Regions from separate parts of the Streptomyces sp. KM273126 genome, predicted to be linked through region 2. Evidence: riboswitches for the same ligand, from Rfam matches in the RefSeq annotation. Region 2 holds a riboswitch; each other region holds the start of a gene.
The links. Region 2 has a riboswitch for cobalamin ahead of E0500_RS33995 (cobalamin biosynthesis protein). Riboswitches for the same ligand answer to the same signal wherever they lie in the genome.
Positions count from the first base shown of each region.

Region 1 (6,393 bases), on a different contig from region 2:
GTGATCACCGGGTCCGCGTCCACGTACAGCACATCCGGCTCGACGATCGCCCGCGGGTACTGCCGGGCCAGTTCCTCCGCGTGCCGCCAGTGCACCGCGCAGCGGCGCCCGTCCAGCAGCCCCGCCGCGCCCAGCATGAAGACTCCGGAGCACACGCTCAGCACCCGCGCCCCACGGTCCGTGGCGCGCCGCAGCGCGTCGAGGAGCTCGGCCGGATAGTCCCGCCGTACATAGCCCTCCCCGGCGGGTACGGCGATCAGGTCGGCCGCCTCCAGCCGCTCCAGCCCGTACGACGTACCGATCGTGAACCCGGCGGGCGTGCGGAGCGTCGGCCCCTCCGCCGAGGCCACCGCGAAGTCGTACACCGGCAGCCCCTCGTCACTGCGGTCGAGGCCGAACACCTCGCTCACCACACCGAGTTCGAAGGGATGCACCCCGTCGAGCAGGACGACGGCCACGTTCTTCAGCATGCTGCCAGTGTGCCGCAGGCGTGGCAGGAATTCGAGGGTGTGCGGCAGTCCTGCCACTCACGGTAAGGAGTATCCGGCGCCACAGTGGTGTCCATGGATACGACACACGCGGAAGCCCTCACCGGAATGCTGACCGTCCTCGGAATGTTCGTCCTGCTCGTCCTCCCCTCGGCGATCGGAATCGTGCGCGAGCGGCGCATCGACCGTCAGCTCAGGGAGGCCGAGCAGGAGAACCGGCGTGCGGAGCCGGCCGAGGATCAGAAGTCCTCGTCGAAGCCGACCGAACCCTCCACCGCGACCTGGTACGCCGAGGGCCGCCGCTCGAAGAAGTTGGTCAGCTCCTGGACTCCCTGAAGCTCCATGAACGAGAAGGGGTTCTCGGAGCCGTACACCGGAGCGAAGCCGAGGCGCGTCAGACGCTGGTCGGCCACGCACTCCAGATACTGCCGCATCGAGTCGGTGTTCATCCCCGGGAGGCCGTCACCGCACAGGTCGCGCGCGAACTGCAGCTCGGCCTCGACGGCCCCCCGCAGCATGTCCGTCACCTGCTGCTGAAGCTCGTCGTCGAAGAGGTCCGGCTCCTCCTTGCGGACGGTGTCCACGACATCGAAGGCGAAGCTCATGTGCATCGTCTCGTCCCGGAACACCCAGTTGGTGCCGGTGGCCAGTCCGTGCAGCAGACCCCGGCTGCGGAACCAGTAGACGTATGCGAACGCCCCGTAGAAGAACAGTCCCTCGATACACGCGGCGAAGCAGATCAGATTGAGCAGGAACCGGCGCCGGTCGGCCTTGCTCTGAAGCTGATCGAGCTTCTCCACCGAGTCCATCCACGTGAAGCAGAACTCGGCCTTCTCCCGGATGGACGGGATGTTCTCGACGGCCGCGAAGGCCGCCGCGCGGTCCTCCGGGTCCGGCAGATAGGTGTCCAGCAGCGTCAGATAGAACTGGACGTGGACGGCCTCCTCGAACAGCTGCCTGCTCAGATACAGGCGTGCCTCGGGCGAGTTGATGTGCTTGTACAGCGTCAGCACCAGGTTGTTCGCCACGATCGAGTCGCCCGTCGCGAAGAAGGCCACCAGACGGCCGATGAGGTGCTGCTCGGCGGGCGTGAGCTTCGCGAGATCGGCCACGTCCGAGTGAAGGTCGACCTCCTCCACCGTCCAGGTGTTCTTGATGGCGTCCCGGTAGCGCTCGTAGAAGTCGGGATAGCGCATGGGGCGCAGGGTCAGCTCGAAGCCCGGGTCGAGGAGATTGGCGTTACGGGTGGTCGTCATTACTGGCAGGCCTCGCAGGACTCGGGGTTTTCCAGGGAGCAGGCGACGGCCTCCTGGGAGGTCGCCTGCTGCACGGGAACGGTGGCTTGGGCGGCGCGGGCGATGCGGGTCGCCGGGCGGGAGCGCAGGTAGTACGTGGTTTTCAGGCCCGACTTCCAGGCGTAGGCGTACATCGAGGAGAGCTTGCCGATGGTCGGTGTCTCCAAGAACAGGTTCAGGGACTGGGACTGATCCAGGAACGGGGTGCGGGCGGCGGCCATGTCGATCAGGCCGCGCTGCGGGATCTCCCAGGCCGTGCGGTACAGGGCGCGTACGTCGTCCGGGATCCAGCCGAAGTCCTGCACCGAGCCGCCCGACTCGCGCAGCGCCTCGCGGGTGCGGTCGTCCCAGACGCCGAACTGCTTCAGGTCGTTCACCAGGTACGAGTTGACCTGGAGGAATTCGCCCGACAGCGTCTCGCGCTTGAACAGGTTGGAGACCTGCGGCTCGATGCACTCGTACACGCCCGCGATCGAGGCGATGGTGGCGGTGGGGGCGATCGCGAGGAGGAGGGAGTTGCGCAGGCCCGTCGCCGCGATCCGCTCGCGCAGCGCCGACCAGCGGTCCGGCCAGGTCAGTCGCACGTCATAGTGGTCGGGGTGCAGGACGCCCCGGGCGGTGCGCGTCTTCTCCCAGGCGGGCAGCGAACCGCTGCGTTCGGCGAGGTCGGCGGAGGTCTCGTACGCGGCGAGCATGATGCGCTCGGCGATACGGGTGGACAGGGCCTTGGCCTCGGGCGAGTCGAAGGGCAGGCGCAGTTGGAAGAAGACGTCCTGGAGGCCCATCGCGCCCAGGCCGACGGGCCGCCACCTGGCGTTCGAGCGGGCCGCCTGCTCGGTCGGGTAGAAGTTGATGTCGACGACGCGGTCGAGGAAGGTGACTGCCGTGCGGACGGTGGCGTCGAGCCGCTCCCAGTCGATGTCGCCGGTCGTCCGGTCGACGAACGCACCGAGGTTGACGGACCCCAGGTTGCAGACCGCCGTCTCCCCGTCGTCCGTGACCTCCAGGATCTCGGTGCACAGGTTCGAGGAGTGGACGACGTGGCCGGGCTCGGCCGTCTGGTTGGCCGTGCGGTTGGCGGCGTCCTTGAAGGTCATCCAGCCGTTGCCGGTCTGAGCGAGGGTGCGCATCATCCGGCCGTACAGGTCGCGGGCCGGAATGGTCTTCCTGGCGAGCCCAGCCGCCTCCGCCTTCCGGTACGCGGCGTCGAACTCCTCGCCCCACAGGTCCACGAGCTCGGGCACGTCGGCGGGGGAGAACAGGGACCAGACGCCGTCCTCGTTCACCCGGCGCATGAACTCGTCCGGGATCCAGTGCGCGAGGTTCAGGTTGTGGGTGCGGCGGGCGTCCTCGCCCGTGTTGTCCCGCAGCTCCAGGAACTCCTCGATGTCCGAGTGCCAGGTCTCCAGGTAGACCGCGGCCGCGCCCTTGCGCCGGCCGCCCTGGTTCACGGCGGCGACCGAGGCGTCGAGGGTCTTCAGGAACGGGACGATGCCGTTGGAGTGCCCGTTCGTGCCGCGGATCAGTGAACCGCGGGAACGGATGCGGGAGTACGCGATGCCGATGCCGCCCGCGTGCTTCGACAGCCGGGCGACCTGCTGGTAGCGGTCGTAGATGGAGTCCAGCTCGTCCTTCGGGGAGTCGAGGAGGTAGCAGGACGACATCTGTGCGTGCCGGGTACCGGAGTTGAAGAGCGTGGGGGAGGACGGCAGGTAGTCGAGACGGCTCATGAGCCCGTAGAGCGCGGCGACCTCGTCCACGGACCGGGGGGTGTCGTCCTCGGCGAGACCGGCGGCGACGCGCAGCATGAAGTACTGGGGCGTCTCGACGACCTTGCGGGTGATCGGGTGCCGGAGCAGGTACCGGCTGTGCAGCGTACGCAGCCCGAAGTAGCCGAAGCGGTCGTCGGCGGCCGGGTCGACGAGCGCGTCGAGGCGGGCCGTGTGCAGCCTTACGAACGCGGCGGTGCGGTCCGCGATGAGACCCTCGCGGTGGCCCACGGCGACGGACCCGGAGAACGACGTGACGCCCTGCGAGGCTGCCTCGGCCGCGATACCGATCGTCAGCAGCCGGGCGGCCAGCTTCGAGTACGCCGGGTCCTCCGAGATGAGACCGGCCGCCGCCTCGGTGGCCAGCCCGCGCAGCTCCGTCTCGTCGGCGTGCGCGGACCGGCCGCGCAGCGCGGCGGCGGCGACCCGTCCGGGGTCGGCGTCGGGGAGGTCTGCGGTCAGCTCGGTCAGGGTCCGCAGCAACGCGGTTCCGGGGCCGTCGGACTCCGCCGTGGTCGCCTCGATCACCTCGGTTGCCGCGATCACCCTGCTTGCCGCGGTCGACTCGGCTTCCTCGGCTACCTCGGTCGCTGAAACCGGGTCGGCTGGCGCGATGGTCACGTGGGGGCACTCCCTCGCTCGGCACGGGGCCTTGCGGAGGGCAGGGGGCAGCTCACGAGCGCACACGGCGTCGCGTCCACCGGCCCATTCCACGAGGCCCGGACGTCGGGCACCCGGACCGGACGGCCGGGTGCACTGTCGGCAGGTCCTCGGACTGACCATGCGTGCGAACACACGCAAGTACACCGTTGCGGGACAGTTCCGGATTCGCACCGGATTCCCCTGCGGCGACAGCGAGCACGAGCATACATCTTGTGCCGGGCTGCTGAAGCACCCCCACATGTTGTGTCGTGGCGGTGTCAGAACGTCAATTCATAGGTCAGGAGAGCGATGTCGAGGTGCGGGAGCGGGTTCCAGTCGCGGTCGGGGGTGCGGGTGAAACCCAGGCGTTCGTAGATCCGGTGGGCCGCGTGCATGGAGCGCTGCGTGGACAGGACCATGCGGACGCAGCCGGGCGTGGCCCGCGCCCGCTCGACGCAGGTACGGACGAGCGCCTCCCCGGCACCCCGGCCCCGGGCCTCACCGGCCACCGCGAGCATCCGTATCTCCGCCTCCCCGGGCCGCGCGATGTCGGCCATGGGCCCGCCGGCCGGTACGAAGGTCACCGCGCCGAGCACCCGGCCGTCCCCGACGGCGACGAACACCTCGGCCGCGGCGGCCCGCTTGGCCACGTCCCGCAGCTCGCCGAGGTACTCGTCGCTCTCTCCGAAGTCGAGCAGACCGTCGCCCAGGTACGCCTGTGCGGTGATCTCCCCGATGGCCTCGTACTCGTCGGGTCGCGCCTGCCTGATCGTGATGTCCATGGTGGGGAGTGTGCCGGACGGGTGCGACAGCGGCCTGCGGATTTCGCGTGGGTGCCGACGGACGTGGTGCCGACGGATGTGGTGCCGACGGATGTGGGCTCAGCCCACCCCAGGCCACCGCGGCAACGTCGCGACGAAGTCCTTCGAGAAGTCGCGCGGGCCCGGGCCCAGGGCGACGCGGCCCGTGAGGGCCATGCGGGCGGTGAGGGCGGGGGAGCCGGCGTAGAAGACGCGTGAGGCGGCCGAGGGGACGAACACCGTCTTGCCGCGGGTGAGTTCGCTCGTGGACTCGACGATGACGGCGCCCTCCTCGGTGGTGAGGTACGACTCGTCCGCGCACGCGCCCACGGCGAGCGGATCGTGCAGCGGGCAGGCGTCGTCTCCGCCGTGGCGCTGGTAGGCGTCCATGTAGGCCCGCAGCAGGCGGGCGGCCAGCGCCGTGCCCGGGCCCGCCGCCTCCAGGACGGCCAGGTCGGCGGGGCGGACCAGCCAGTGGTGCGAGGCGTCCAGGTCGACCATGGTGAACGGGATGCCGGAGGAGAGGACCACCTCGGCGGCGTCCGGGTCGGCCCAGATGTTGAACTCGGCGACCGGTGTGATGTTCCCCGGCACCTGTGCGGCGCCGCCCATGAACACGAACTTCCTGACACGGTGGGCGAAGCCCGGGTCCTCCAGGAGCGCGATCGCCACGTTGGTGAGCGGGCCCGTGGCGCACACGGTGAGCTCGCCCTCGTACTCCCGGGACAGCCTGAGCAGGGCCTGCGCGGAGGATTCCGGCAGGTGGGCGGCCGTGGAGTCGGGCAGCGTCTCGTTGCCGAGGCCCGCGGGGCCGTGGAAGGCGGTCGCGGCCGTGTACGGGAGGCGGGTGAGGGGGCGGCCGGTGCCGCGGTGGACCGGTACGTCGGTGTCGATGCCGAAGGCTCTGGTGAGGGCGCGGGCGTTCAGGTACGTCTGCTCGGCGGGGAGGTTGCCGCCGACGGAGGTGTAGGCCTTCAGGTCCCATCGTCCCGTGCCGAGCAGGTACTGCAGGGCCAGGGCGTCGTCGATGCCGGGATCGCTGTCGAGGACGATCGGGGGCGGGGCGTCATGGGGCACCTCCTGGGGGTGGCGGATGAGGCCGCGTCGTCTGCTGCAGCGGCGTCTCCGGCTCACGGATGTTTCTCGCCCCCGCCGCCCCTACCCATACCCATCCCTGGGGCTGCGCCCCGGACCCCTCTGTCGGCCTGAACGGCCTCGTCCTCAAACGCCGGACGGGCTGACAATCAGCCCGTCCGGCGTTTGAGGAGCGGGGTCCGGGGCGGAGCCCCGGGATGGGACGGGTAGGGCGGCGGGGGCGGAGAAAAACCCTGCTCGCCCCTACCCGCGGCTAGTGGGCCGAGCCGGCCGTGGCCGGAGGCAGTTCCACCTGCACACCCGC
Region 1 covers NZ_SJXB02000001.1:3,713,070-3,719,462, forward strand. The annotation lists gene E0500_RS16085 (GlxA family transcriptional regulator) at 1-470, opposite strand, end outside; gene E0500_RS16090 (hypothetical protein) at 564-824, shown strand; gene E0500_RS16095 (ribonucleotide-diphosphate reductase subunit beta) at 728-1,744, opposite strand; gene E0500_RS16100 (ribonucleoside-diphosphate reductase subunit alpha) at 1,744-4,098, opposite strand; cobalamin riboswitch at 4,296-4,437, opposite strand; gene E0500_RS16105 (GNAT family N-acetyltransferase) at 4,473-4,976, opposite strand; gene E0500_RS16110 (nucleoside hydrolase) at 5,076-6,128, opposite strand; gene mctP (monocarboxylate uptake permease MctP) at 6,343-6,393, opposite strand, start outside.
Region 1: linked by a shared signal. The riboswitch ahead of E0500_RS16100 (ribonucleoside-diphosphate reductase subunit alpha) and the one ahead of E0500_RS33995 (cobalamin biosynthesis protein) in region 2 are both predicted to bind cobalamin.

Region 2 (6,393 bases):
CGTTCTTCTTGTGCCTCAACCGCGCGTGCCGTACGGCGATTCCGGCGACCCGGCCGGCCCGCTCCGGGTCGGCGACGTACACCGGGACGTCGTCCGGCCCCTGCTCCTTGAACGAGAACGGGACCGTGACGATCCGCCCGTCGAACTCCGGGATCGCGACCTGCATCGCCGCGTCCATGGGGGAGAGGGCGGCGTCGGACTCGTCCCAGGCGCTCCTCGACGAGGTCAGGCAGAGTCCCTGGAGCACGGGGACGTCGAGGTCGGCGAGCGCTCCGATGTCCCAGGACTCCTCGTCACCGCCCGCCGACGCCTGCGAGGCGTGTGTGCCGCCGGCCGCGAGCACGGTGGCGACGAGCGTGTCGGCCTGCCCGAGGAGCTCGTAGAGCCCGGCGTCCGCGCCGCGCAGCGAACCGCAGTGGACGGGGAGCGCGTTCGCTCCCCGCGCCTCGATGGCGTCGCACAGGGTGTCCACGAAGGCGGTGTTGCCGCTCAGTTCGTGGGCCCGGTAGAAGAGGACGCCGACCGTCGGGCGGCCCTCTACCCGGGGGCGCTCGCCATGGACCCCGTACTCGGGCATCTTCTGCGGCTCGTCGAAGCCCTCGCCCGTGAGCAGCACGGTGTCGGACAGGAAGCGGGCCATCTCGGTGAGGTTGGCGGGCCCGCCCTCGACGAGGTAGCGCAGCGCCTGCGCCACCACACCCGCCGGCACGGACGACTCGGCCATCAACTCCGCGTCGGGCACGCTCTCCCCGCCGAGCAGCACGGTCGGGACGCCGGACGCCCTGAGCGCGGCCAGCCCGTCCTCCCAGGCGCGCTTGCCGCCCAGCAACCGTACGACTGCGATGTCCGCGCCCTCGATCAGCCCCGGCAGCTCCTCGGCGACATCGACCCGGGTCGGGTTGCCGATCCGGTACGGGGCACCGGAGGCACGGGCCGCCAGCAGATCGGTGTCGGCGGTCGACAACAACAACACTGTGCTCATGCGGGCGCTCCCGGTGGAATGAAGGGCAGTCCTTGCGGCGCGCCCGACTCGATGAGCCGCCACAGCGCGTCCGTGTCCGCGTGTTCCTCGATCAGGTCGCCGAGCCGGTCGAGTTGTTCCTCGCGCAGCGCGGCGAACGACGTGTCGGGGGCCGGCACGAAGCGACGCCCCGCGGCGGCGGCCACCTCGCGCAGGAAGGCCCGCCGGAAACCGTCCGACTCCAGCGAGCCGTGCCAGTGCGTGCCCCAGACGGCACCGACCCGGCACCCGTCCAGGAAGGTTTCACCGCCCGTGACGTCGGCGACTCCGTGGTGGATCTCGTATCCCTCGACGTGCTCGCCGAGGGCCTCGCCGACGGGACGGGTGAGGGTCTTCTCGCGGGCGAACCGCACCCGCACGGGCAGGACCCCGAGGCCGTCCACCTGTCCCGCCCGGGACTCGACGTCGTCCTCGATGTGCTCGCCGAGGATCTGGAAGCCGCCGCAGACGCCGAGCACGGGGCGGCCGTCGGCGGCCCTGCGGACGAGCACGTCGGCGAGGCCGCGCTCCCGCAGCCACTGAAGGGCACGGACGGTTCCCCGAGTGCCGGGGACCACCACCAGATCCGCGTCGGCGAGTTCCTCGGGCCGGTCCACGAACCGTACGACGACGCCGGGTTCGGCGGCCAGCGCGTCCACGTCGGTGAAGTTGGACATGAGCGGGATGGCGCAGACGGCGACCCGCAGGACGTCCTCGCCGACGGGGGGAGCGACGTTCGACTCCCGCACGGTCCCCCGCAGGGAGACCGCCATCCCGTCCTCCTCGTCGATCCCGAGGCCGTGCCGGAAGGGCAGGACGCCGTACGTCCGCCGCCCGGTGAGCCCGTGCAGCATGTCCAGTCCGGGCTCCAGCAGGGACACGTCCCCACGGAACTTGTTGACGAGGAAGCCGGCCACCAGCGCCTGGTCCTCCCGGCCCAGCAGGGCGACGGTCCCGAAGAAGGAGGCGAAGACGCCCCCGCGGTCGATGTCCCCGACGACGAGAACGGGTAGCCGCGGCCGGGCGTTCCGGGCGATCCCCATGTTCACGATGTCGGTGCGCCGCAGATTGATCTCGGCCGGACTGCCGGCCCCCTCACAGATCACCGCGTCATACGTGCCCCGCAACTCGGCGAGACAGTCGAGGACGGTACCGAGAAGTTGCTGCTGCCGTCCGCCGTGGTACCCGCGCGCACTCAGCTCGCCCACGGGCCTGCCCATGAGCACCACCTGACTGCTCTGCTCGCTGCCGGGCTTGAGCAGCACGGGATTCATGAGCGCGGTGGGCTCGACTCGGCACGCCTGGGCCTGCATGGCCTGAGCGCGCCCGATCTCGGCGCCCTCCCGCGTCACGAACGAGTTGAGGGACATGTTCTGCGCCTTGAAGGGCGCGACCTTGACGCCCCGCCGCACCAGCCACCGGCAGATCCCGGCGGTCACGACGCTCTTTCCGGCATCGGATGTGGTGCCGGCGACGAGAAGACCACCGCTCATGATGTACGCCCCCCTGCCGGAAACCACCGTGCCGGAATCCGTGCCTGAAACCGTGTTGGAATCCGTGCCGGAATCCGTGTCAGAACCCGCCCGGCCACACTGACGCCGAGAGCCAGCAGGCCGACGCGCCGGGACAGCCGCACGGCCCGCTCGATGTCCCGTGTGGCGACGGCACGCCCTTCTGCGTTGAGTACGGGCCGGTGCTCCACCCGCCCCGCGTAGGACAGCGTTCCGCCGAGCCGCACCCCCAGTGCCCCCGCGAACGATGCCTCCACGGGACCGGCGTTGGGGCTCGGATGCTTCGCCGCGTCCGCCCGCCAGGCCCGTACGGCACCGCGCGGGTCCGGACCGGCCACCGCTGCCAGGACAGCGGTCAGCCGCGCGCCCGGCCAGCCCGCGAGGTCGTCCAGGCGGGCGGAGGCCCACCCGTACCGCCGGTACCTGGGCGACTTGTGACCCACCATGGCGTCAAGGGTGTTGACGGCCCGGAACCCGAGGAGCCCGGGCACACCACCGAGGGCCCCCCACACGAGCGCGCCCACGACGGCATCGGACGTGTTCTCGGCAACGGACTCGACGACGGCGCGGGCGATCCCGTCGGCATCAAGGGCCTCCGGATCCCGCCCGCACAGATGCGGTAGGCGTTCCCGGGCGGCGTCGACGTCCCCCGCCTGAAGCGCCCGCCCGATGACCCGGGCCTCCCGCGCGAGCGAAGTCCCCCCGACCACGGCCCAGGTGGCCGCTCCGGTCAGCGCGACGGAGGCGGCAGGGGATGGACGTACAGCCCGTGCGGCGGCGGTGGCGAGGGACACGACACCCCCCACGCACACGGCGGTGTGCAGCGCGCCCCACCCCCGGTGGTCCCGCCACAACACCCGTTCCACGGCGCCCGCGGCACGCCCGAACACGGCGACCGGATGCCCCCGGCGAGGATCGCCCAGGAGCAGGTCGCCGAGAAGCCCGGCGGCGGCGCCGTACGCGAAGACGCGATCGGCACGCATGCGTTCAGCCGGCCACTGTGACCGAGGTGACCGCTGGATACGGCAGAGCGCTGGTGCTGGATCTCAATCGGCAGCCGAGCATGGCGATATGTCCTCACTCAGGGTGTCCACGCCCTGGTTCGACGAGACCGGCGGCTAGAGTTCCTGGCTCCCGGGGATTGCTACCCCGGTCACAGTGGCGGGACCGCGCCGGACTTTCACCGGCTTCCTCTTCTGCCGTCGTACATGGCTCCGGCAGTCCACCACGCCCTTGGAAGAGCCGTCAACTTGCCGTTGACCTGCGAAGGGAGAGTGTGCTGAGGCCCACATACGAGTGGGGTGCGGGACGGTGATCCGTCCCGCACCCCACTCGTTCGCGTGGCCCCGGTGTCAGGCCACGATCAGATAGATCCCGTACGTCACCGCCGCCGCGCACGCGGCGAAGCAGGCGTATGCCGCCGTCGTGGCGAGAGCCGCCGAGGTGCCGGAGGCCGTGGCCGTCTCGCGCTTGGAGAGGCCGAGGATGCCGAGGGTGAAGAGGCCGACGAGGGCCACGGTGACCACGAGACTGACTCCGAAGACGGAGCCGAGGGCTGCCCAGTCGATGTGCATGGTGGTGTGTCTTCCTTGCTCAGAGAGCGGTCGCCGGGGGCTTCGCCGGGGTCTCGGCGGGAGCGTGGTCGGGGACGGTGGCCGGGAGGTCGTCGGTGAGGGTGCCGAACGGGGGCGGGGTGACCGCCGCGACGGCCGTGGTCACGACGCCGGCGGGCTCGTCGGTGTCGTTGACGTTGGTGTGGTCGACCACCTCGCGGCGCGAGGCCAGCCAGATCGCGGCGCTGGACGCGACGAGGAAGACGGCGACCAGCGCCGTGCCCCAGCTGCCGAAGGACGTCACCCACTCGGCGCCGGCGCCGACCAGGGCCGCGGCCGGGAGGGTCAGGCCCCAGGCCACGAACATGCGGGTGGCCGTGGACCAGCGGACCACACCGCCCTTGCGGCCGAGGCCCGCGCCCATCACGGCGCCGGAGACGGAGTGCGTGGTGGAGAGGGAGAAGCCGAGGTGGGAGGAGGCCAGGATGACCGTGGCCGCGCTGGTCTGGGCGGCGAAGCCCTGCTGCGGCTGGAGATCGGTGAGGCCCTTGCCCATCGTCCGGATGATGCGCCAGCCGCCCAGGTAGGTGCCGAGCGCGATGGCGAGACCGGCGGACAGGATGACCCAGACCGGCGGGTCGGAGTCGGGGGCGAGCGCACCGCCGGCGACCAGGGCCAGGGTGATGATGCCCATCGTCTTCTGGGCGTCGTTCGTGCCGTGGGCCAGCGAGACCAGTCCGGCCGAGGTGATCTGGCCGGCGCGGTAGCCCTTGGACGTGGCCTTCTCGTGGGCGTTCTTGCCGATGGTGTACGTCAGCCGCGCGGCGATCATCGCGGCGATGCCCGCGACCAGCGGCGCCGCGACGGCGGGGATCAGCACCTTGGTGACGAGGACGTCACCGTGCACCGCGCCCGTGCCGGCCGACGCGATGGTCGCGCCGATCAGACCGCCCATGAGGGCGTGCGACGAACTGGAGGGAAGTCCGACGAGCCAGGTCAGCAGGTTCCAGAGGATGGCGCCGACCAGCGCCGCGAAGATCACCTCCGGTCGTATGCCGGTCTCGTCCACGAGGCCTTTGGAGATCGTGTTCGCCACCTCGATGGAGAGGAAGGCGCCGACAAGGTTGAGCACGGCGGACATGGCCACCGCGACCTTGGGCTTCATCGCGCCGGTCGAGATGGTGGTGGCCATCGCGTTGGCGGTGTCGTGGAAACCGTTCGTAAAATCGAACGCGAGCGCGGTGATCACCACGACCGCGAGGATCAGCGAGAAGTTTTCCATTTACCCGGACTTCTTTTGGACGCCAGTTACGTGTGGACCGTAGGCAACCTGAGTGAACGAAAGATGAACTGGAGCGGGCTGGGGGGTGTACCGATTGAGGTACCGGCGTTCCGCTTGCGTTGAGGGACGTGCCCTGGCGGCCAGTTGGGGGCGCTCTGAAGGCATTGTGCCTCGAACAGATGCGGACTGTTTCATTCCGCATACCCTCTGTAGGCCTTCCGGCGGTGCCTGCGTGCGGGTCGTGCGGGCCGTGCCTGCGTGCGGGCCACCAATGCGTGAGGACCCCGGGTGAGTCCTTCCCGGGGTCCTCGTGGGTGCCCGCAGCCCCGCGGGGCGTTGGGCCCGGCCGGTCCTAGCCCTTCGCGAACCGCTTCAGCTGGGTCATCGACCCGTTGAAGAGGTTCTGGTCGCCCGGCAGGCTGCCGCTGCCGTTGTCGTGCTGCCAGATCGTCCAGACCTTCCAGCCCGCGGGCAGCTCACCCGCTCCCGCCGAGCTGTAGCGCGCCAGCCAGAGCGCGTGGTTCGCGCCGAAGGCCCTGCTGTTGCCGGTGCAGGTCTTCCACCAGTGCGTGGTCGTGTAGATCACCGGCCGGCGGCCGGTCTGCCGCTTCACCTCGTTGCTGAAGGCCTTGATCCAGTTGACCATCCTGGTCCTGCTCAGGCCGTAGCACCTCTTCTTCTTGTCGTACGGGTTGTACTCGATGTCGAGCGCCGGCGGCAGCGTCCAGCCGTCCGCGCGCCAGCCCCCGCCGTTGCGCACGAAGTATGCGGCCTGGGTGGTGCCGGACGACTTGTTCGGCACCGCGAAGTGGTAGGCGCCGCGGATCAGCCCCGCCTTGCGGGAGCCGTTGTACTGCTGGCTGAAGTACGGGTTGCGGTAGGTGTGGGACTCGGTCGCCTTGACGTAGACGAACCTGGCGCCCTTCGACTTCGCCTTCGACCAGTTCACGTTCTTCTGGTGCGAGGAGACGTCGTGTCCCCTGGGCTTGCTCGCGGCCGAGACCGGAATCTCCGCCAGGGCGGTCCCGCCCAGGGTGAGCGTCGCCA
Region 2 covers NZ_SJXB02000002.1:768,392-774,784, forward strand. The annotation lists gene cobN (cobaltochelatase subunit CobN) at 1-982, opposite strand, end outside; gene E0500_RS33990 (cobyric acid synthase) at 979-2,493, opposite strand; gene E0500_RS33995 (cobalamin biosynthesis protein) at 2,490-3,494, opposite strand; cobalamin riboswitch at 3,610-3,753, opposite strand; gene E0500_RS34000 (hypothetical protein) at 3,864-4,085, opposite strand; gene E0500_RS34005 (inorganic phosphate transporter) at 4,105-5,346, opposite strand; gene E0500_RS34010 (lysozyme) at 5,699-6,393, opposite strand, start outside.

Region 3 (6,393 bases), 750 kb from region 2:
GGAAGAACGGCATGAAGTCCTCGCGCGGGGACAGCTCGATGTACCCGTAGCCGAGTTCGGCGACCGTGCGCACCATGTCGTCGAGCGGCAGGGCGCGGAACATGTAGGGGTCGAGGGCGATCTTCACGCGGTGCCTCCGTAGAACGCGGGTCGGGGCTTCATGCCGACGGTGACAACGGTGCCGTCGGACTGGAGGGAACGGACGGCGGCGTCGGTGATGACCGTGGCGGCGTAGCCGTCCCAGGCGGACGGCCCGGTGGGTTCGGCACCGGCCGCGACCGCGTTGATCCACTCACGGAACTCGGTGTCGAAGGCCTCGGCGAAGCGGGCCTTCCAGTCCGGAAGGACCGCGGTGCTGTGCCGCCCGGCGGTGCGGACGGCGACGGCGGCCGGGTCGGGCAGCCGGACCAGGCCCTCCTCGCCGACGGCCTCGCACTGGATGTCGTATCCGTACTGGCAGTTGACGAAGACCTCCAGGTCGATACGGACGCCGCCCGCGGTCTCGAAGAGCATGATCTGCGGGTCATTCAGATGCGCGAACCGCTTGCTCGTGGCCCGTGGGGTGATCACCTGGGCGGAGACGATCTCGTCGTCGAGCAGCCAGCGCAGTACGTCGATCTCGTGCACGGCCGTGTCCTGGGCGGCCATCGCGGAGTGGTACGCGTCGGGCACGGTCGGGTTGCGGTGCGCGCAGTGCACGATCAGCGGCGTACCGAGGGAGCCGGAGGCGAGGACCTCCTTCATCTGGCGGTAGCCGGCGTCGAAGCGACGCATGAAGCCGACCTGGACGAGACGGCGGCCGTGGGCCTGCTCGGCCTCGACGACGCGCAGACAGTCCTCGGCGGTCGTCGCGAGGGGTTTCTCGCAGAACACGGGCTTCCCGGCCACGATGGCGTTCAGGACGTGCTCGGCGTGGGTCGGACCCCAGGAGGTGACGAGGACGGCGTCCACCTCGGGGGAGTTGATCAGGTCGGCGCCCGTCGGCAGAGCAGTGGCGCCGACGCGGGCGGCGACCTCGGCGGCGCGGGCGGCGTCGAGGTCGGTCACGGTGGTGACGGCGGCCCCGGTGACGACGTCGGTGAGGCGTCGTATGTGGTCCTGGCCGATCATTCCGGTGCCGATGACACCTACACGTACGGTCATGAAAACTCCTTGTATGGAAACTCCGGTCTGCAGGCCGGGAAGGAAACGGACTCGCCGGATGCGGAGCGTCCGCGTTGCGCTACGATGCGTCGCGCTCGGTAGCGATGACAAAGCCGTCGGGCCACCTCCTACTTGTCCACGGCGGGGCGCCGGGTACCGGTCAGGCCGCAGCCGGCCAGGTGCTCACGTGTGCGGACGGCGATGGGCAGCGGCACCTCGGGAGCGCACGGGTACAGGTCCTGCTCGACGATCACGAACAACTCGGCGTCCAGCCTGGCGAGTTCGGCCACGACGTCGGTGGGTTTGGGTACGCCCGCCGGAGGCGTCACGCACACCCCGCGTTTGACGGCCTCGCCGAAGGAGAGGTTCTCGGCGGCGACCTGGGCGAGGATCTCGGGGTCCATCTGCTTGATGTGGACGTAGCCGACGCGCTCGCCGAAACGGCGGATCAGGTCGAGGTTGTCGCCGCCGCCGTAGGCGACGTGCCCGGTGTCCAGGCAGAGGTTCGTGTAGCGGGAGTCGGACTCGTTCAGCAGCCGCTCGATCTCCGGCTGCGTCTGGATGTGGCTGTCGGCGTGCGGGTGGATGACGAGCCGTACGTCGTACTCGTCGAGGAGCAGGGTGCCGAGCCGGTCGGCGGCCCGTCCGAAGCCCGCCCACTGCGCGGCGGTCAGTTCCGGCGGCTCGGTGAACGCGCCGGTCTTCTCGTCCCGGTACATCGGCGGGATGAGGACGAGGTGGTGGGCGCCCGCGGCGGCGGTCAGGGCGGCCACCTGCCGGACGTGGGCGAGCATCTCGTCCCACGCCTCGGGGCGGTGCAGCGCGCCGAACGCGGTCCCGCCGGAGACCTTCAGTCCACGGGCGTCCAGCTCCTCCCTCAACCGCTGCGGGTCGGTGGGGAGGTAGCCGTACGGGCCGAGTTCGAGCCACTTGTAGCCGGCCTCGGCCAGCTCGTCGAGGAAGCGGGTGTACGGGACCTGGTGCTCGTCCTCGGGGAACCAGACGCCCCAGGAGTCGGGGGCGGAGCCGAGACACAGGTTGCCCACGACGGTGCGGAGGGGGGATGGCGTCGTTGCCATGGTGTACGTCCTTCGGAAGGGGACTGGGGGTGGTGACGACGTTGGGGCGGGTGGAGAAGCGGATGCCCTCAGGGCGATGGATCGTTGCGGCAGTGATGTGGTTGCTGCGCTCTACTAGCGCGCTCTAGTGTGCGAGTACGATGACCCCTGTCCGAATGTCATGTCAATAGCTTGTTGCCGGGGGATTTCGGGACCGCCCGTCAGTCGGGTGTGCCGACCGGCGTGATAGCTTGCCGACGCCAGTCGAACCCACGTGCGTGGGTCAGGGAATCCGGTGCGAATCCGGAGCTGACGCGCAGCGGTGAGGGGGACGGGCGGGGCATCGGCCACTGGACCGTACGACGGTCCGGGAAGGCGTTCCGTCCGGGTGATCCCGAGTCCGAAGACCTGCTGGCGGCCCCCGTGGTCGTACGACAGCGGGGGAGCACCGTACGACCGGGCTCCGCGCTAAGCGACCCCGGGGAAGCGGGGGCGCGCCCCCACGCCGCCCGGCACGCACTCTCGCCGCACCGGCCAAAGGCCCAAGTAGCTCCGCTACGAGGACCTTCGTCCGGCACGCCGAGAGCACGCACCGAACGACGCGGAAACGCACCCGCACTTCCCCGGACCCGCTTAGAGCCCTCGACGACCAAGGACTCACTCCCGTGCCGTTCGCACGTTTCGCCCGCCCCGCCGTTCCACTCGCTGTCGCCGCGCTCACCCTGACCAGCGGATGCGGGTCCGGCTCGTCCGCCGCCCCGGCCGCACGCGTCGCGGTCTCGCTCACCAACTGCGGGCACGCCGTGCGCGTCGAGTCACCGCCGAAGCGGGCCGTCTCCCTCAACCAGGGCACCACCGAGATCCTGCTCTCCCTCGGTCTCGCCGACCGCATGGCGGGCACGGCGACCTGGACGGACCCCGTGATGAAGGGGCTGGAGAAGGCGAACCGCGGCGTGCAGCGCATCGCCGACAACAACCCCTCCTTCGAGCGGGTGCTGGACACCGACCCCGACTTCGTCGCCGCCTCCTTCGTCTCCACCCTCGGCAAGGGCGGTGTGGCCACCCGCGACCAGTTCGAGAAGCTCGGCGTGCCCACGTACGTCTCCCCGTCCGACTGTGCGGGCAAGGACAACTCGGGCGACGGTGACGGGTCCCGGGCGAAACCGCTGACCATCGACACCGTGTACGGCGAAGTCCGTGACCTGGCCAAGGTGTTCGGAGTCGAGCAGCGCGGCGAGAAGCTGGTCGCGTCCCTCAAGAAGCGCATGGCCACGGCCACTTCGGGGATCGACGCCTCCGACGTGACTCTCCTGTACTGGTTCGCGAACTCCGAGTCCCCCTACATGGCGGGCTGCTGCGGCGCACCCGGCGTCATCACCCGGGCCCTGGGTGCGAAGAACGTCTTCGACGACACGCACGAGGAATGGCCCCAGATCAACTGGGAGACCGTCGCCGACCGCGATCCCGACGTGCTCGTCATCGGCGACCTGACGCGCGACTCGGAAACCGCCGAGTCCGCCGATCGGAAGATCGCGTTCCTGGAGTCCAACCCGGTCACCAGGAACATGACGGCCGTGAAGAACAAGAGGTATGTACTGCTCAGCGGGCAGGCCATGAACCCGACCATCCGCACGGTGGAGGGTGTGGAGCAAGTGGCTGCCGGACTGCGCGAGTTCGGGCTCGCCGGGTGACAACGCGCGGGCTGGTCCTCGGAGTGACCGGGGGCGCTCTGCTCTGCGGGTCCCTCGCCGTGGCGATCACCATCGGGCCGGCCGACATCCGCGTCGGTGACGTGTGGTCGGTCGTCGCCGCGCACGTTGGCTGGGGGAGCACCGGACTGAGCCCCGTCAGGGACGGGATCGTGTGGCAGCTGCGGCTGCCGCGCACCCTGCTGGCCGCCGTGTGCGGGGCCGGGCTCGCGGTCTGCGGGGTGGTCATGCAGTCCCTGCTGCGCAACCCGCTCGCCGACCCGTTCGTGCTCGGGGTGTCGTCCGGGGCGTCCACCGGAGCGGTCGCCGTGGTCGTGCTGGGGATCGGCGGCGGGGCCCTGTCGCTGTCGGCGGGTGCCTTCCTGGGCGCGCTGCTGTCGTTCGCGCTGGTGCTGCTGCTCAGCCACACGCTCGGCGGCACGACCGACCGGGTGGTGCTCTCGGGGGTGGCGTCGATGCAGCTCTTCTCCGCGCTGACCTCGTTCGTCGTGCTGACCGCGGCCGACGCCGAGACCACCCGCGGGGTGCTGTTCTGGCTGCTCGGCTCGCTCGGGGGTGCGGGCTGGACGGACGTGTGGGTGTGTCTGGGCGTGTTCGTGGCCGCCCTGCTGGTCTGCCTCGGGTACGCGCGCACGCTCGACGCCTTCGCCTTCGGGCAGGACGCGGCGGCCGCGCTGGGCGTGTCCGTCGCCCGCACCCGCCTCGTCCTGCTGTGCGTGACGGCGCTGCTCACGGCCGCGCTGGTCGCCTCCGCCGGAGCCATCGGCTTCGTCGGTCTCGTCCTGCCGCATGCCGCGCGTGCGCTGGTCGGACCGGGCCACGCCCGGCTGGTGCCGGTCGCCGCGCTGTCCGGAGCGGTGCTCCTCGTATGGGTGGACACGCTGGCCCGGACCGTGCTCGATCCCCAGGAGGTCCCCGTGGGGGTGGTGACCTCGCTGATCGGGGTGCCGGCGTTCGTGCTCGTCCTGTACCGGACGAGGAGGGCACGATGAGGCCGGGGCCGCGCGACGAACGGCTGCAACGGCCGCAGCGGCCACAACGGCCGAAAGGGCCGCATGAGGGCTCGGAGCACAGCGAGGGCCTGTGTGCCGACCGCGTCAGCCGCGGCGCCCACGGTCACCTCATCCTCGACGGTGTCAGCCTCGCCCCGGCGCCCGGCTCCACCGTCGGACTCCTCGGACCCAACGGCTCCGGCAAGTCCACCTTCCTGCGCCTGCTCGCCGGAGTGCTCGCCCCGGCCTCCGGGGTCGTGACGCTCGACGGCAGCCCGCTCACCGCGCTGCACCGCCGGGACATCGCCCGCCGGGTCGCCGTGGTCGAGCAACAGGCCGACACGCAGGTCGAGTTGAGCGTCCTCGATGTCGTACGGCTCGGCCGGGTCCCGCACCGCCGGGCGTGGACGCCCGCCTCCGCCGAGGACGAACGGGCCGTCCACGAGGCCCTGGACCGCACCGGCCTCACCGACCGCGCCGGCCAGTCCTGGCACACCCTGTCGGGCGGCGAGCGCCAACGCGTGCAGATCGCCCGCGCCCTCGCCCAGCAGCCACGGGAACTCCTCCTGGACGAGCCGACCAACCACCTCGACATCCAGCACCAGCTGGAGCTGCTGAACCTCGTCACCGGCCTCCCGGCCACCACCGTGATCGCCCTGCACGACCTCAACCTCGCGGCCCAGTACTGCGACGCGTTGCTCGTGCTCCGCGAAGGGCGTGTCGTGGCCCGGGGCACACCGCGCGACGTGCTCACCGAGGAACTGATCGCCGAGGTGTACGGGGTGAGGGCGGCCGTCACCTGCCCGGGGGACCGGCCGCACGTGCGGTACCTGGGGACCCTTCGCTGACCGGGTGACGCGGGAGACCCGAACGGGGGCCAAGGAGACCGTGCCGTGTGCGGAAGACCCGGCAAGATACCTGTAAGACCCGGCCGGACACCCGGGAAGACCGGCCGGACACCCTGTAAGACCCGGCCGGACACCCGGGAAGACCGGCCGGACACCCGGGAAGACCCGGCCAGATACCCGGAAGACCCGGCAAGATGCCCGGACCACCCGACCGGGTCCGCGCCTGCCGCGATCCTGCGCCGAGGGCCGTTCCGTCCTACGCTCACCCCGTGCTGCGTATCACCGACGCCCGCACCGGCGCACCCACCGAGGTCCGCCGGACCCTCACCCGCGTCCAGGCGCACGTGACCGGGGCCGGGACCTCGGCGCTGCGCGTACTGCTCGTCGCCGACGTGCTCGCACGGGCCCTGGAACTGGACCGCATCCCCGCCCTCACCATCGCCGATCCGCCCCCTGACCTTCGGAGACGCGCCGAGGCCCTCGGTATCCGACCGGCCGGGAGCACCGCCCCGGTCACCGGCCGCACCCTGCACGTGGCCGGACCGGACACCCCCGCACCGGAGGGCGGCATCCACATCCGGGTCGCCCCGGCAGCGGGCACGGCGGACGAATCCGTCCTGCGGTTCGCCCTGCTGGCCGTTCC
Region 3 covers NZ_SJXB02000002.1:1,518,753-1,525,145, forward strand. The annotation lists gene E0500_RS37325 (sugar phosphate isomerase/epimerase family protein) at 1-127, opposite strand, end outside; gene E0500_RS37330 (Gfo/Idh/MocA family protein) at 124-1,143, opposite strand; gene E0500_RS37335 (TIM barrel protein) at 1,272-2,222, opposite strand; cobalamin riboswitch at 2,446-2,632, shown strand; gene E0500_RS37340 (ABC transporter substrate-binding protein) at 2,867-3,892, shown strand; gene E0500_RS37345 (iron chelate uptake ABC transporter family permease subunit) at 3,889-4,902, shown strand; gene E0500_RS37350 (ABC transporter ATP-binding protein) at 4,899-5,750, shown strand; gene E0500_RS37355 (hypothetical protein) at 6,020-6,393, shown strand, end outside.
Region 3: linked by a shared signal. The riboswitch ahead of E0500_RS37340 (ABC transporter substrate-binding protein) and the one ahead of E0500_RS33995 (cobalamin biosynthesis protein) in region 2 are both predicted to bind cobalamin.